Regions from separate parts of the Pontibacillus yanchengensis genome, predicted to be linked through region 1. Evidence: predicted binding sites of a transcription regulator. Region 1 holds the regulator's gene; the other holds the start of a gene.

Region 1 (8,135 bases):
TTGTTAATAGATTATTAAATGTTGACTTGTGTATAACGATGGTAAGTTATATAGTTTCTACCAAACTTGGGAGATTGCAATGGCAGGTTGTCCGTCATATCAAGATGAGGGTTTACTTAAGCCTGTAGGGGTCGAACAGGGCGCCTGCGCTTTTCTTTATGCATAGCGCAAACAGTTTATGTAGGATAAGTTTTCAACAGGTTGTTCACAGTTATGTGGATAAGAATTTGTAGAGTTTTGTCATTGTGAGGTTGTGGATGTGTACAATAAATGTGGATAAGTCTGTTGACAAATGTGGATAATGTGTATAAACCTGTGAAAAACCCACTATTTCAAAGATTAATTGTGTAAAAAGTAGTGGATAACTTGTGGTTATTCATTTTCACCACTATAAATCGACAATATATGCGTTTTCATAGGAATATATGTGTATATTTATCCACATACCCATCTGTGTCAGAACCAAAGCGTTGAAGTTGGGCTGAAAAGTATGAAGTTATACACAAACTTTTTCTATACAGTAAAAAACACCCTAGCCCACTATGTGGACTAGAGTGTGTATTATTCCACTTCTTGAAGCTGCTCCCATTCTTCCATAAGTGTTTCAATCTTTTGTTTACAGGTGTTGTTTTCTTCGGTCAGCTCAAGGGATTTCTCATGATCTTGATAAATATCAGGCTGACATAATAAATCGTCATTTTCCTCAATCTTCGCTTCGTGTTCCACAATCTCTGCTTCAATTTCTTCGATACGGCGTTGTCGTCTTCTTGCTTCGCGTTTTTGGGCCTTGTCTTGTTGATAATCTAGTTTGTTATCAGATGTGGCTTCTTGTAAGTCGGGATTGGATTGTTGCTCAAACTCAGCAATTTCTTGTTCCTCTTCTTTTTTCTCTACATAATAATCGTAATTTCCAAGATAGAGGGTTGTGGAATCTCCTTGCATCTCTAAAATTTGCGTCGCAATTTTGTTGATGAAGTAACGGTCGTGAGAAACGAATAGGATTGTGCCTGGATAGTCCATTAAAGCAGATTCTAATACTTCTTTACTATCTAAGTCTAAGTGGTTGGTAGGCTCGTCTAATACTAGAACATTGGACTTTTCTAGCATTAACTTTGCTAACGCTAGCCGAGCTTTCTCGCCACCACTAAGGGAATTTACTGATTTCAGCACGTCTTCTCCTGTGAATAAGAAATTACCAAGCACGGTACGAACATCTTTCTCATCCATGTTAGGATATTCATCCCATAATTCATGTAACACTTCTTTTTTTGATTGAAGTCTGGCTTGTTCTTGGTCGTAGTACCCTATCTGTACGTTAGCGCCGTACTGAATAGAGCCATGGTTTGCTTGCATGAAGTCGGTGATGGTTTTGAGTAATGTGGTTTTTCCTACTCCGTTTGGGCCAACAAGAGCAAGTCGATCCAGTCGATTTAAATCAAAGGTTACATTGGAAAAGACAGGCTTGTTCATGTCGTCATATTGGAACGTAAGGTCTCTTACTTTTAAAACGTCATTCCCAGTTCGACGATTAATATCAAAAGAAAACTTAGCTGACTTTTCATCCCCCATCGGTTTTTCGACTGTCTCCATCTTTTCTAACTGTTTTCGCTTGCTTTGAGCACGTTTCGTTGTAGACGCTCTAGCAATGTTTTTTTGAATGAAGTCTTCCATCCGTTTCACTTCGGCTTGATGTTTCTCGTATCGTTTTAAGTCGCGCTCATAGTTAGCAGCTTTTTGATCAAGGTAGTTGCTATAATTTCCGAGGAACTTTTCAGAAGAATGACGGGAAATTTCATAGACAACGTTCACAACCTTATCTAAAAAGTAGCGGTCGTGGGAAACGATAACGACGGCTCCTTCATACCCTTGGAGATATTGCTCTAACCAGTTTAACGTATCAATATCTAGGTGGTTCGTAGGCTCGTCCAAGATGAGAATATCAGGTTTGGATAAAAGTAGCTTCCCTAGCGCTAGTCTCGTTTTTTGACCACCACTTAGTGTCGCAATTTTTGTATTAAGGTCGAACTCCTTAAATTGGAGCCCGTTTAAGACAGCTTTGATATCTGCCTCGTACCGATATCCGCCCTCATTCTTGAAACGTAATTGTTTTTCATCGTAATCTTTTAATAACTTTTGATAACGAGTTTGATCTTCTATTAGATCAGGGTCAGCCATTTGCTGTTCCATTGTGCGTAATTCTTGTTCCATTTCACGGAGATGAGCGAAAACGTTAATCATTTCATCCCAAATCGTTTTATCCGATTCAAGGCCTGTGTGTTGTTCGAGATAGCCTAATGTAGCTTCTTTAGGTTTATGGAGTTCTCCGCCTTCATATGGAAGTTCTCCTGCCATTATTTTTAGTAGGGTAGATTTACCCGCACCATTTCGACCGACAATGGCAATCCGATCATTGGTGTGTACTTCTAATTTAATATTAGATAAAATAAGATCAGCGCCATAGCGTTTTGTTATATCATTGGCTTGCAATAAAATCATGCTCGTTCACCTCAATGTGTTAAGTGTATCTTATGCTTGGCGTTAGAAGCAAGGTGATCGCTTTCATCATGCATGTCAGAATAATATACGATAGGAATCTTTTTTGGTACAATTTAGTGCATATAATAGATATGGATAACAGGCTACTTTGATCTTATCGAATAGAGTCTGTACTTGTCACGAGGTAAAGACTGGGCGAGTTAGCTTTTTTAAAGAAAAGAAAGTGATAAGTTCTAGCGCTTACATGTCCAGCTCTAGCGCCTACCCCTTGGGTTGAACAAGTCGCGTGCGCTTTTCTTTAAGATAAGATCTAAGTATCTTATCCACACAAGTTGAATCTCCCCGCCTGCGCTTTTGGTATAAGGAGGTATTGGTATGGGTGAGTTTACTCATTTTAATGAGCAAGGTCGTGCACATATGGTAGATATATCAGAGAAACAGGATAGCGTTCGTACTGCCATTGCATGTAGCAGTGTTTTGATGGATGAAGAAATATATAATGCCATCTCAGAAAACAAACTAGAAAAAGGAGACGTATTGGGTGTAGCACAAGTAGCTGGCATTATGGCAGCAAAAAATACATCGAATTGGATTCCCATGTGTCATCCATTGTCGTTAAAAGGGATTGATGTATCCTTTGAGTGGACAGAAGAAACGAGAGGATATCGTTTAACAATCCAATCAAAGGTGAAGACAAAAGGTAGTACCGGTGTGGAAATGGAGGCGCTCACATCTGCGTCTGCTACTGCATTAACCGTGTATGATATGTGTAAAGCACTTAATAAAGGTATGATTATTGGGGAAACGTACTTACTAGAAAAGACAGGTGGTAAATCTGGTGATTATCATAGATCGCCCGAAGACGAGGGGGAGGACCCATGGAATTAGATCAAAATAAAATACCCCAGGCCACAGCCAAAAGGCTTCCACTATACTATCGGTTTATCAATAACTTACATAGTCAAGGGAAGCAACGAGTGTCTTCTAAAGAATTGAGTGAAGCTGTCAAAGTAGACTCCGCCACCATCCGAAGAGATTTCTCTTATTTTGGTGCACTTGGGAAAAAAGGCTATGGCTATAACGTGAATTACTTAGTAACGTTTTTCCGTAAAACGTTAGATCAAGATGAAACAACGAAAGTAGCCCTGATTGGTGTAGGGAATCTTGGTACAGCATTCCTACACTATAATTTCACGAAAAATAATAATACAAAAATAGAAATGGCTTTTGATGCCAATGCTGAGAAAATAGGCGATGATATCGGAGGTGTTCCTGTCTATCATATTGATGAAGTGGAGGAACGCTTGAACGAAGACGTTTCTGTTGCGATTTTAACGGTACCAGCACAAGCTGCCCAGGCAATCGCGGATCGCATGATTGAAGCGGGTGTAATCGGTATCTTAAACTTCACACCAGCACGAATTAATGTGCCCGGCCATGTACGTGTTCACCACATTGATTTAGCAGTAGAGCTGCAGGCCCTAGTTTACTTTTTGAAACATTATCCTATGGATGAAGAAGAAGTAGAGGAAGAGCCTGAAGAATAATATAAAAGGTGTTACCAAAAAGCTCGCATTTTGCGAGTTTTTTGTTTTGTGTAAGAAAGTATAATAAATTTGCTTTTGTATAATTTAATAGGTTATAGAGGCTACATCCAGCTCCAGCGCCCAGCGACATCGAACTGACCTACATCTTGTAGGCCCACGTCACGCAGTAACATTGAACCAACCCACGTCGTGTGGGTCGCAGCCCATACGTCGCTAAACGGGCACTTGCGCTTTTGTTGTAGCCTATCCATACTTTTCATATAAATAAGAAATTGGGTAAACATTATATTATCTTTCCTATTTGGGCCTATGGTATAGTAGAAAAATACTTCGAGTTACGAAATAAAAGAGGAAGGGGGATACAATGAGTAGACTTCCAAAGAAATGGCTTGTTGTGGTTTCTGTACTATTTGGAACCTTTACGGTCATTTTAAATAATAGTATGCTGAATCCAACGTTACCTCGTTTCATTAAGATCTTTAATTCTGACGCAGTAAGTGTTGGATGGATGCTAACCATTTTTATGGTAGCGATGGGGATGACCATGCCGCTTACTGGTTTTCTAGGAGACCGCTTTGGTAAGAAGAAAGTATATATTAGTGGACTTATTATATTTATGGTTGGTTCCATTTCAGGATCCTTATCACCTAGTCTTGGCCTGGTCATCTTATCAAGAGCCATACAAGGGATAGCAGGTGGGTTGATGATGCCAATTGCCATGGCGCTTATCTTTAATGCCTTTCCGAAAAATGAACGGGGACTAGCTGTAGGCATTTACGGCGTCGCAGCAATGGTTGCCCCGGCTATTGGACCTACGGTAGGCGGCGTGATTATTCAATACTTTGCATGGCCGTTTCTATTCTTATTTAATATTCCATTCGGCATTATTGGGATTATCTTATCCACGAAATTTTTAAAAGAAACAGAGACGAACCCGGAACTAAAATTTGATTATATCGGATTTGTTCTTGTTACGGCTGGAGTTGGGAGTGTGCTATACGCTCTTGGAAGAGGAAAAACACTAGAGGCACTAACGCAGTGGAGTAACATTGCTCTAATTGTAGGTGGTATAGTAGCTATTATTGCCTTTGTTCGATTTGAAGATAAACAGCAACAACCGTTACTAAATCTTTCGGTGTTTAAGGTGCCTACCTATGCCATTTCCACGATTGTAACTGGTTCTGCATCCATTGGTTTGTTCTCAGGAATCTTTTTACTTCCGTTGTTGATACAAGAAGTATATGGATTGAGTGAAGTCCTAACTGGCTTATTATTCTTACCAGCAGCTGCTGCGAGTGGTATTTTTATGTCTGTTGGTGGTCGCATATTAGATAAAAAAGGGCCAAAATGGGTCATTCCGATTGGCTTACTTATACTAGCCAGTGCTACGACTGGATTAGGCTTCATTGGTTTATCCACTCCTTATTGGGTTATCTTAGCTCTCAATGCAGTCCGAGGCATGGGATTAGGATTCAGTAACATGCCAGCTACGACAGCAGGGATGAACGCTATCCCAGAACATCTAGTTGCACAAGGGTCGGCCATGAACAACGTGCTACGACAAATAGCGTCATCATTAGGCATTGTTTTCTTCTCTGTTTACTATGAAACAAGAAGAGTGCAAATTGCCGCCGGTCAGCCAAATATGACAGAAGCTACGTTGCAAACGTTGAATGAGGCCTTTTTGGTTTCAACTGCGTTGGTATTAATCGCATTACCATTTTCCTTCTTTATGAAGGGGGTACAAGATGATGAAGAGGACGCAAAAGAAGCGCAATGACGACTAGTCGTCATTGCGCTTCTTGCATGGTGACATGGTTTTCTTTATTTCTATTTCAACCCTCAGGCTCTCCATTCTTTCCGTAATAGCCCAAATAAAAGCATGTCCCACATTTCACCGTCTCGTCTAATGAATTCGCGATAGACCCCTTCTTTTTGAAAGCCAAGCTTTTCATAAAGGCGTATGGCTCTTGGGTTGTTTTCAAAAACCGTCAATTGAATACGGTGTAAGTTACACTCTTGAAAAGAAAAGTCTACCAGCAGTTCCATCGCTTCAGTTCCGTATCCGTTATTTTGATAGGATTCTTCACCAATCGCGATCGACACCCATCCATTTCCTTGATTCCAGAGGATGCCTTCCAATTCTATAAAACCGATAAGTGTTTCCGATTCAATGGTACGAATGGCAAATAGAAAGCCATTGCCTGAGGTCGCATCCTCATACCATTTTTCAATCTCTTGTTTGGTTTTGGGTTGGGCAATCGTTGCATCTAATTGTCGTAAGAACGTAAGGTTTCGATGCCACTCCATTATTTTGTCTAGGTCTTCTTTATGTAGGGCTGTTAACTGTACTTGCTTTCCTCGTAGTAGCATCGTATAACTCCATTCGTATAGGATTGAAAAAAGACAGACTCCTTATGTCGAAGAGAGTCTGTCTTTTCTGTAGAAGTATTATTCTCATTTCTTTGAGTTTTTCATCTTAAAGTGCAATGTTACTAGACGGATGCATACGGCAAAATCAAATGTAGCAACGATGACTAGAATAATCGTGATGAAATTCCAAATTGTGCCGTCTACACTTTGAATCGCAATATAGGTGAAGATACCCCCCATAATGAAATAGAGGAAGGCCATCAAAAGAGGTGACGTTCGCATAAAGGATTTAGCCTCCAATAATTGTTTGAGCTTGTTCTAATTGTTTTTCCCATTGCTCAATTTGCTCTGGATCAATGGTGAATTGAATCAGTACTACAATTAAGTTCATTGCCATATGAGCAATGATCGGTACGATGATTCTCTTAGTTTGTACATATAAAAAGGCAAATACTAAGCCCATTGCAGTATATTTTATGGTGTGCATCAGATCCATGTGCACGACAGCAAAAATTAACGAAGAAATTAGTGCTGCGATAATAAAGTTTGTTTTCTTGTAAATGGAGCCAAATAGAACCTTCCTGAAGAGCAGTTCCTCAAGAATAGGTGCTAAGACTGTGATGATCAGAATGAAGATTGGCATGCTTTTGGCGAAATTCATTAATTGTTGCGTGTTTTCTGATGCCTGAGGGATGCCAAGTCCCATTTCAATGAGTCCAGCTATAATTTGTGCCACATAGGCTAAAATGATACCTAATAAACTCCAGCCTAATAGTTTACTTATTGGTAAATTTTTTCTTGTGAGGGAGGTTTCTTTCATATCAGGTCGAAGTAGTAATAGGATAATAATTAGGGCTGCTGGAAAACTGATTAAATTCCATGTCACGATAAGTTGACTTTCCTGATTGCCTGTAAGATTCTGAAGGTCGAATCCCCAGATTGCTCCAAGGAGCGGAACTCCTACAAAACCAGAAACTTGCATAAGTATATAGGTTAACATGACATACCAATATCGTCTTGGCAAAATACAACGACTCCTTTACACACACATTTCTTTCATTCTACGTATTGTAACACAAATATAGACGAACCATTAAACATTAGCACTCCAATTCTAGTTAAAAAATAAAGAGGAAATTTTTATGGAAAAAATACATCATTCTACTTGCAAATTTCTGAACAATTCATTATGATAATAAATGTGTTAGCACTCACGTATTGAGAGTGCTAATAAATCAGATAACATGAGAAATCATATTGAAGACTAATGAGGAGGGTGTCTGATTTGTTAAAGCCATTAGGTGATCGTGTTGTAATTGAGGTTATTGAACAAGAAGAGACTACGGCAAGCGGGATTGTGCTTCCGGACTCTGCAAAAGAAAAGCCTCAAGAAGGTAAAGTTGTTGCTGTAGGTTCAGGCCGTGTAACTGATAACGGAGAAAAGGTTGCACTAGAGGTTTCTGAAAACGACCACATCATCTTTTCGAAATTTGCCGGCACAGATGTGAAATACGAAGGCAAAGAATACTTAATTCTGCGTGAAAACGATATTTTAGCAGTACTTGGTTAATAAACAATGAGGCTGAAGCTATGTAGGGAGGAAAATGGGATAAGCCCAATCTCTATATAGCACAGTGAAATCGATAAATGAATACGAAATACCTTACATTACAAGGAGGTTATTTTTCATGGCTAAAGATATTAAATTTAGTGAAGAAG
Region 2 (8,135 bases), on a different contig from region 1:
TTTGCCTAACGAAGAACGTATATCATTTGTGTACACCCACAACAAATGGCGATGTTTCCGTTAAACCAAACGAATGCAAAGATGGGCCTGGAAATGGCGAGACTCCCGCGGAAAAACGGATGTGTCGAGACCCCACAGGGCCGCATTTTGGCCCGAGGAGACGAATCGATCCAGATGAAGTTCGACTCAAACCGTCACATCGTGTGACAACGTCGAACGACCCTACATCCTGTAGGGCCGCAGGAAAGCGAGCTATTTCCAGGCCCATCTTTTCTCTAAATAATACAACGGAAACATTTCTCTTACCCAGATTATCTCGAATCCAAGTCTTCAAGATAATGGGGCTATTATGGAATAATTATCACTAGATTTAACAAAGTCATGGTTCTTAATAATGAAAAAGTACCTTTCCATAATTACAGATAAATTATATGCTAAGAAAAAAAGTGGGGATGATGATGAATAGGTTAGGCAATCTCAAGAACGTTTACATCAATTGCTTGCAGATGATTTTGAAGAGATTGGGAGCTCGGGTAGCTATTTTTATAAAGAGAATGTTTTAGACCGAGTACCATCTGAGAAGATTCCAAAGATGATCTTATCTAATTTTGATGGACGAGAGCTATCTCAAAACATCGTATTAACAACTTTTAGTGTGTATCATCCAGACAAGGATAAACATACATTAAGAAGTTCGATTTGGAGATAGGAAGCATCCGGGTGGAGAATGACATTTCATCAAGGGACTATTACAAAAAAATAACTTAAAAAACAGGCGATAATAAGTCGCCTGTTTTTTTATCTAAACACCTAATATATATTCAGCTCGTGTTACTTCCTCTTGAGACGGGGGAGAAACATCGTACAACGGGTAATCTAGATTGAGTTGATGCCATTTGTAAACGCCCATTTGGTGATATGGTAGAATTTCAACTTTTTCAATATTTCCTAATTGATCAATAAAGTTCTTCAATTCGTTTAACTCCTGTTCATCGTTAGTGAGACCGGGAATAAGGACGCGGCGAATCCATACTGGGATGTTTTTTTCTGCTAGGAACTTAGCAAAGGTTAAAATATGATCGTTTTTCATTCCTGTTAAGTTCTTGTGTTTTGTTGTGTCTGTATGCTTGATGTCTAATAGAACTAGGTCTGTATAGTTAAGCAGTTCATTCAGTTTTTTTAAAAACGTCGGACTTTGGTTGAAGCAACCACCAGATGAATCAATGGTTGTATGGAGTCCAATTTTCTTACACTTCTTGAATAGCTCAAGTAAAAAGTCAATTTGTAATAATGGCTCGCCTCCACTTACCGTAATGCCTCCATGGTCTTGGATATAAGGGAGGTAGTCTTGAATATCCTCTATGATCGTATCTACATCTTTTTCGTATCCCCCGTTGATATTCCAAGTATCAGGGTTATGGCAAAATTGGCATCGTAAGAGACAGCCTTGTAAAAATAAAACATAACGCAGTCCAGGACCATCTACTGTACCACATGTTTCAATTGAGTGAATTCTTCCTTTCATGAGTTCTACCTCCCTTTATTTACATTATTTGGGTTTATAATTTTTCGTGAAAAGTTCTATGGATGACATCAAGTTGTTGTTCTTTTGTTAATCTGACAAAGTTGACTGCATATCCGGAAACTCGAATTGTTAATTGTGGATATAATTCAGGATGTTCCATAGCGTGTAATAATGTTTCTTTTTCAAATACATTAATATTTAGATGGTGACCTTCTTTAACCGCATAGCCGTCTAGGATATAGACTAGATTGTCAATTCGATTCGTTAGCGTTTTACCAAGAGCTTTTGGAATGAAGCTAAACGTATTGGATATACCATCAAGAGCATATTCATATGGAAGTTTTGCCACACTGTTTAGCGATGCTAAAGCACCAGATGTGTCTCGGCCATGTAACGGATTGGCACCTGGAGCAAATGGTTCACCTGCTCTACGCCCATCAGGTGTATTCCCGGTCTTCTTGCCATATACCACATTAGATGTAATGGTTAGAATAGATAAAGTAGGAATCGCATTTCTATATGTTGGATGTTTTTTAAACTTATTCATAAATCGTTTCACAATGTCTACGGCAAGGTCATCGACTAATGAGTCGTTGTTTCCGTACTTTGGAAAATCACCTTCAATACGATAGTCCACTGCTAATCCTTCCTCATTACGGAGTACGTGAACTTTCGTATGTTTAATTGCGCTTAAGCTGTCAGCGACAACACTTAAGCCCGCTATGCCACCAGCCATTGTTCGCATTACTTCTGCGTCATGAAGAGCCATTTCAAACCGTTCATATGAATATTTATCATGCATGTAATGAATTGCGTTTAACGTGTTCATATACAATTTAGCCAGCCATTCTAGTACTAGGTCATATCGTTCCATTATCTCATCGAAAGCCAATATGTCTGATGTAATCGGACGGAGAGGAGGTGTCATTTGCATGTTTAGCTTTTCATCTATACCGCCATTGATTGCATATAATAGTGCTTTGGCTAAGTTAACGCGTGCACCGAAGAACTGCATCTGTTTGCCAATTTTCATTGCACTCACACAACAGGCAATACCGTAATCATCCCCGTACTGCTCGCGCATAAGATCATCATTCTCATACTGTATAGAACTACTTTCAATGGAGACTTTTGCGCAATACTTCTTAAAATTTTCCGGAAGTTTTGTTGACCACAATACAGTTAGATTAGGCTCAGGTGCTGGTCCTAAATTAGTTAATGTATGCAAAAATCGGAACGAACTTTTTGTTACAAGAGGGTCACCATGTAGACTAATTCCACCTATAGATTCCGTCACCCATGTTGGATCGCCACTAAACAATTCATTATATTCTGGTGTTCGTGCGAATTTCACAAGGCGGAGCTTCATTATAAAATGATCTATTAACTCTTGGGCTTCTTGCTCGGTCAGGGTACCCTCGCTTAAGTCACGTTCCATATAAATATCTAAGAAAGTAGACACACGACCTAAACTCATTGCTGCGCCATTTTGTTCTTTTATTGCAGCAAGATAGGCAAAATAAAGCCATTGAATAGCTTCTTGTGCGTTTTGGGCAGGTTTCGAAATATCAACCCCGTACGAGGCAGCCATCTCTTTTAATTCTTGTAGTGCACGGATTTGTTCAGCATGTTCCTCACGGCTTCTAAGAATTTCTTCTGTCATCACACCGTCATGTTCAAGTTGATTGTAATCTTCTTGTTTTTTCTCTAGTAAGAAATCAACCCCATAAAGGGCTACTCTTCGATAATCACCAATAATGCGTCCTCTACCATAGGCATCAGGAAGACCTGTAATAATTCCAGCCTTTCTTGCTTTTTTCATATCTTCTGTGTACACATCAAAAACACCTTGGTTATGTGTTTTGCGATAATCTGTGAAAATTCTTTCTGTCTCTTTATCTAAGGAGTATCCATATGATTCACACGCCATCTTTGCCATTCGAATGCCACCATAGGGTTGCATAGAACGTTTGAAAGGTATGTCTGTTTGTAGTCCTACAATTGTTTCTAGAGATTGATCAAGGTATCCTGGTCCATGAGAAGTAATAGATGATGGGATTCTAGTATCCATGTCCCATACTCCACCACGCTCAATTTCTTCTTTAGTTAACTTCATAACCTTCTTCCATAGTTCAACTGTCTTTGAGGTAGGAGCCTGTAAAAAAAAGTCATCACCGGTGTAAAGCGTATAGTTCTGCACGATAAAATCACGAACATCAACTTCTGATTGCCATTTTCCTTTACGAAAAAGTCTCCAAGGGGTTAGAGCAGTCGTAATCATTGTAAAACCTCCTTAAGGTTGTGTTTGGTTCTATTATCATTATATAGGAGATTTAATATTGTGAAGGTATTCACATATGAATGATTTATGAACTTTTTCTGGACGATAGTGACAAATATGTATAATGTTTAAAACAAATGTTTCTATAAGGGGATGAATGAAGATGAACATAGAGGAGCGAATCCGGCATCAAGATGCACTTAGTCAGAAATTATTGATGGACAATGGTGAACTATCTTCCCAAGAGATAACCGATTATTACATACAAAAAATCAAGCAATATAATTCTAAACTAAATGCAGTAGTACATACGATGTTTGAAGATGCTTCCATTACTTCAGAAAGAGCGAATACACATACCGGGACTTTAGCTGGTTTACCTTTTCTTATGAAAGATTTAAATCAAGTTAAAGAATATCCAGTATCTTCTGGTTCAAAAATGATGCAAGGTTATATTGCCAACGAGGATGATATATATGTAGAGCGATACAAAAAAGCTGGACTTGTATTTGTTGGGAAGACAAATACACCTGAATTTGGATTCCTTCCTACAACGGATCCTCGATACTTAGGTCCAGCACGTAATCCATGGAGTTTGTCCCTCTCAGCAGGGGGCTCGAGTGGAGGATCAGCGGCAGCAGTTGCATCTGGTATGATTCCTTTTGCTCATGGAAGTGATGGTGGAGGTTCCATACGCATCCCAGCCTCTTGTTGTGGTGTGTTTGGATTGAAGCCTTCCAGAGGTCGTGGTCCTTATGGAATTTATATGAATGATTTTGCGGTAAGTCATGCCTTAACAAGATCGGTCAGAGATAGTGCGGCGCTTTTAGATGTCATAAAAGGAAAAGGAGTTTATGAGGGGTATCCTTCCTTTGGGGAAGATGATTTGTTCTTAAATGAAGTGTACAAACAACCAAGAACGTTAAAGGTTGCAATTTCACCGGACTGGAATCATCAAGTTACCATCTCAGAAGAAAATCGTGCGGCTTTATATAATACGGTTACACTTTTGAAAGAGTTAGGACATGATGTTAGCTATGAGACACCAGAGTTTGACTTTTTTCAATTCGCTAAAGATTTTATTACTGTTTGGATTGGAAGTGGGTCGGTTATTATTAAGCATATGGGGTTACTTGCTGGAACAATACCGGGCGATGAAAATCTAGAGCCATTATCCTATGATGTCTATATGAAAGGAATGAGTTTAACAGCTCTAGAGTATGAAGAGGCACGAGTTCGGTTGCAACTGACAGGTAAAAAAGTTTTAGCTTTTCATGAAAACTATGATATCCTTGTCACTCCAGTATTGAACGGACTTCCTGCTGAAGTTGGAGCATTTGATAATCAGAAGGATGCTGAAGAAGATATGTTCGATACGATGCTTAATTATGTAAGCTTCACCCAACTTGCTAATGTTACCGGTCAACCGTCGATGAGTGTACCCTTATATTGGACAGAAACGAACATCCCTATTGGAGTTCAATTTACCGGCAGAGTAGGGGATGAAAAGAAGTTATTCCAATTAGCGGCTCAGTTAGAAGGTAAACAACCTTGGATTCATCGTTATGATGAGATTGATTTGATGAATACATAAATCCAGTCACAAGCACGCACTATATAAAAGTGTGTGCTTAATTTATGTGGTTTAGATAACTCTTTAAGCTACAATGGTCAAGCTGGAAATAGAATGGTATTTTTATAACTATCTTATGAAGCAATAACATCTTTGCAACAACAAAACGCTAATCATTTTTTGGAAAAAAGGTATGCAACTACTGTCATGGAGGCTTTTTTAATTATGTCATAGTGAGTTTGTCAAACGTGCATTTAGATTGTATTGAGAAAAGGGGTGTAACCGCTTTACTATAAAAGTACAGATAAAAAGAAAAAAGAGACGACAAAGGAGGAACAAAATCATGAGTGAACAACAAACGGGAATTAGAGCAAAAGTTCAAAAGTTTGGTAGCTTTTTGAGTGGCATGATTATGCCAAACATTGGCGCATTTATCGCATGGGGACTAATTACTGCATTTTTTATTGAAACAGGTTGGACGCCAAACGAAGACCTAGCTCAGCTTGTTGGTCCAATGATTACGTATCTATTACCACTATTAATTGCATTTACTGGTGGTCGATTAGTGCATGGACTTCGAGGTGGAGTAGTAGGTGCCACTGCAACCATGGGGGTTATCGTAGGTGCTGATATCCCGATGTTCATGGGAGCAATGTTAATGGGACCACTTGGTGGTGTCACCATCAAGTATATTGACAAGTTCTTTGAAGGAAAAGTTCGATCAGGATTTGAAATGCTAGTGAACAACTTTACAGCAGGTATCGGTGGAGGACTATTAGCCATGTTTGGCTATTACATCATCGGACCTATCGTAAATGGTATAACAAACGTATTAGCTTCTGCTGTTGAAGTACTAGTGAACGCAGGTCTATTACCACTTGTTAATATCTTTATCGAGCCTGCGAAAGTATTGTTCTTAAATAACGCGATTAACCATGGTATCTTAAGTCCAATTGCTGTGGATCAGGCAGAAAATACAGGACAATCCATTTTATTTCTATTAGAAACAAACCCAGGTCCTGGACTTGGCGTACTATTAGCATTCATCGTATTTGGTAAGGGCGTATCCAAGCAATCAGCTCCAGGTGCTGCTATTATTCACTTCTTTGGAGGCATTCATGAAATTTATTTCCCTTACATTCTTTCTAAGCCTTCATTAATTTTAGCTGTTATTGCTGGTGGTGTAACAGGAACATCAACATTCGCACTACTTAATGCGGGATTGACGTCTACACCTTCACCGGGTAGTATTCTTGCACTCCTTGCTCTAACACCAAAAGGGAACTTCATCCCTGTCATACTAGGAGTACTTCTAGCAACTGTTGCTTCCTTTATCGTCGCTTCCATTATTCTAAGATTAAGTAGTCAAGAGGAAGAAGATATTAATCAGGCTACAGAAAAGATGGAAGAAATGAAAGGCAAGAAAAGTAAAGTTTCTGACAAAATAAAAAGTGAAGAGTCATCCGAAGAGGTTGAAAACTCTAAGCAAGCAGTAGAGCAAGGACAAGATACTTCCGTTTCAGGTGAAGTACCTGATGTGGACCAACAAGAAGTGCAGAAAATCATTTTTGCTTGTGATGCTGGTATGGGATCCAGTGCAATGGGGGCATCGCTATTGAAGAATAAATTCAAGAAAGCAGATATCAATATTGATGTAACCAATATGGCCATCAATGATCTTCCAAGCGATGTTGATATTGTTATCACTCATAAAGATCTAACAGAGCGTGCCGTGCAGAAAGTTCCAAATGCTCACCATATTTCAGTTGATAATTTTCTAAATAGTCCTAAATATGATGAACTAGTTAGTGAGTTGAAAAATGAATCCTAAATAAAGTGGGGAAGAGTCTGGTTTACTGAATCAGACTCTTTCTTTGACCAAGGGGCTCTGAGTTTTTCTTTATAAGTAAAGAAAGCGTAAGTTCTGGCTCTTACATGACTAGCTTCAGCGCCCAGCGACTAGCAACTTTCTGTTCCTCTTTACGATAAGTCAATATCGAACCAACCCATATCGTATGGGCCCTAGTATATATGTTGCTAAGAGGTCACCTGAGCTATTGTTCTTACAATTAAATTTTGTCACATAAAGCAAGACGAAGTTGATTTTTCTTAGCATTGTATCTCTATTAGTATTCGTTTTATGATAAAAGTATAGTCCTGAATCATATTGCAGCTTCAGGAAGGGAGGTGGAGCAGGTGTGTATATGACAGGTCGTGAACGGAAGATAATCGAATTTTTTTTAGAAAATGAAGAAGTTCTTTCTATTAAGGATATTGCTGATACGTTAGAGGTCAGTACGCGTACCGTTCATCGAGACATTAAGGGCGTTGAAGAAGTGCTTCAACAATTTGATTTAAAACTCGAAAAGCTTTCAGGGCAAGGATTAAGGATTGAAGGTACAAAGGAAGCGAAACAACAAGTTAAACAAACAGTGTATCAACAAAAGATTATTGATTATACACCTGAAGAACGACAGGTTATTATATTGTCCAGATTGCTTGAAGCGGGAGATCCAGTTAAATTGGTGGTGTTAGCCAATGAACTTGGTGTCACTGTGGCAACCATCAGTAACGATCTTGATAAGATTGAAGGGGATTTAGTTTCCTCAGAGCTCCAACTTATACGTAAGAGGGGATACGGAGTTCAGTTAGAAGGTGAAGAAGCAAAAATCCGGGAAGTCATTAGCTACCTTATTATGGAGCATATGGATGAACTTGATTTCTTAACGTTTCTTCAGCAAAATATGGGGGACTAT

The links. The regulator Rex, encoded in region 1, represses fermentation and respiration genes when NADH is low (regulators of the CRP and FNR family bind a similar motif). The targets are predictions, from matches to a motif close to TTGTGAAATATTTCACAA.
Region 2: the regulator Rex is predicted to act here: its motif matches at 3,865-3,882, upstream of pflB (formate C-acetyltransferase).

Annotation. Positions count from the first base shown of each region.
Region 1 is NZ_WMEU01000009.1:3,812-11,946, forward strand. It holds gene abc-f (ribosomal protection-like ABC-F family protein) at 562-2,496, opposite strand; gene moaC (cyclic pyranopterin monophosphate synthase MoaC) at 2,872-3,384, shown strand; gene GLW08_RS19080 (redox-sensing transcriptional repressor Rex) at 3,375-4,043, shown strand; gene GLW08_RS19085 (MDR family MFS transporter) at 4,408-5,823, shown strand; gene GLW08_RS19090 (GNAT family N-acetyltransferase) at 5,886-6,416, opposite strand; gene GLW08_RS19095 (YdiK family protein) at 6,501-6,698, opposite strand; gene GLW08_RS19100 (CPBP family intramembrane glutamic endopeptidase) at 6,706-7,440, opposite strand; gene groES (co-chaperone GroES) at 7,702-7,986, shown strand; gene groL (chaperonin GroEL) at 8,105-8,135, shown strand, end outside.
Region 2 is NZ_WMEU01000001.1:726,893-735,027, reverse strand. It holds partial or broken gene GLW08_RS22355 (DUF4440 domain-containing protein) at 482-709, shown strand; gene pflA (pyruvate formate-lyase-activating protein) at 803-1,525, opposite strand; gene pflB (formate C-acetyltransferase) at 1,560-3,806, opposite strand; gene GLW08_RS03530 (amidase) at 3,970-5,400, shown strand; gene GLW08_RS03525 (PTS mannitol transporter subunit IICB) at 5,723-7,210, shown strand; gene GLW08_RS03520 (BglG family transcription antiterminator) at 7,584-8,135, shown strand, end outside.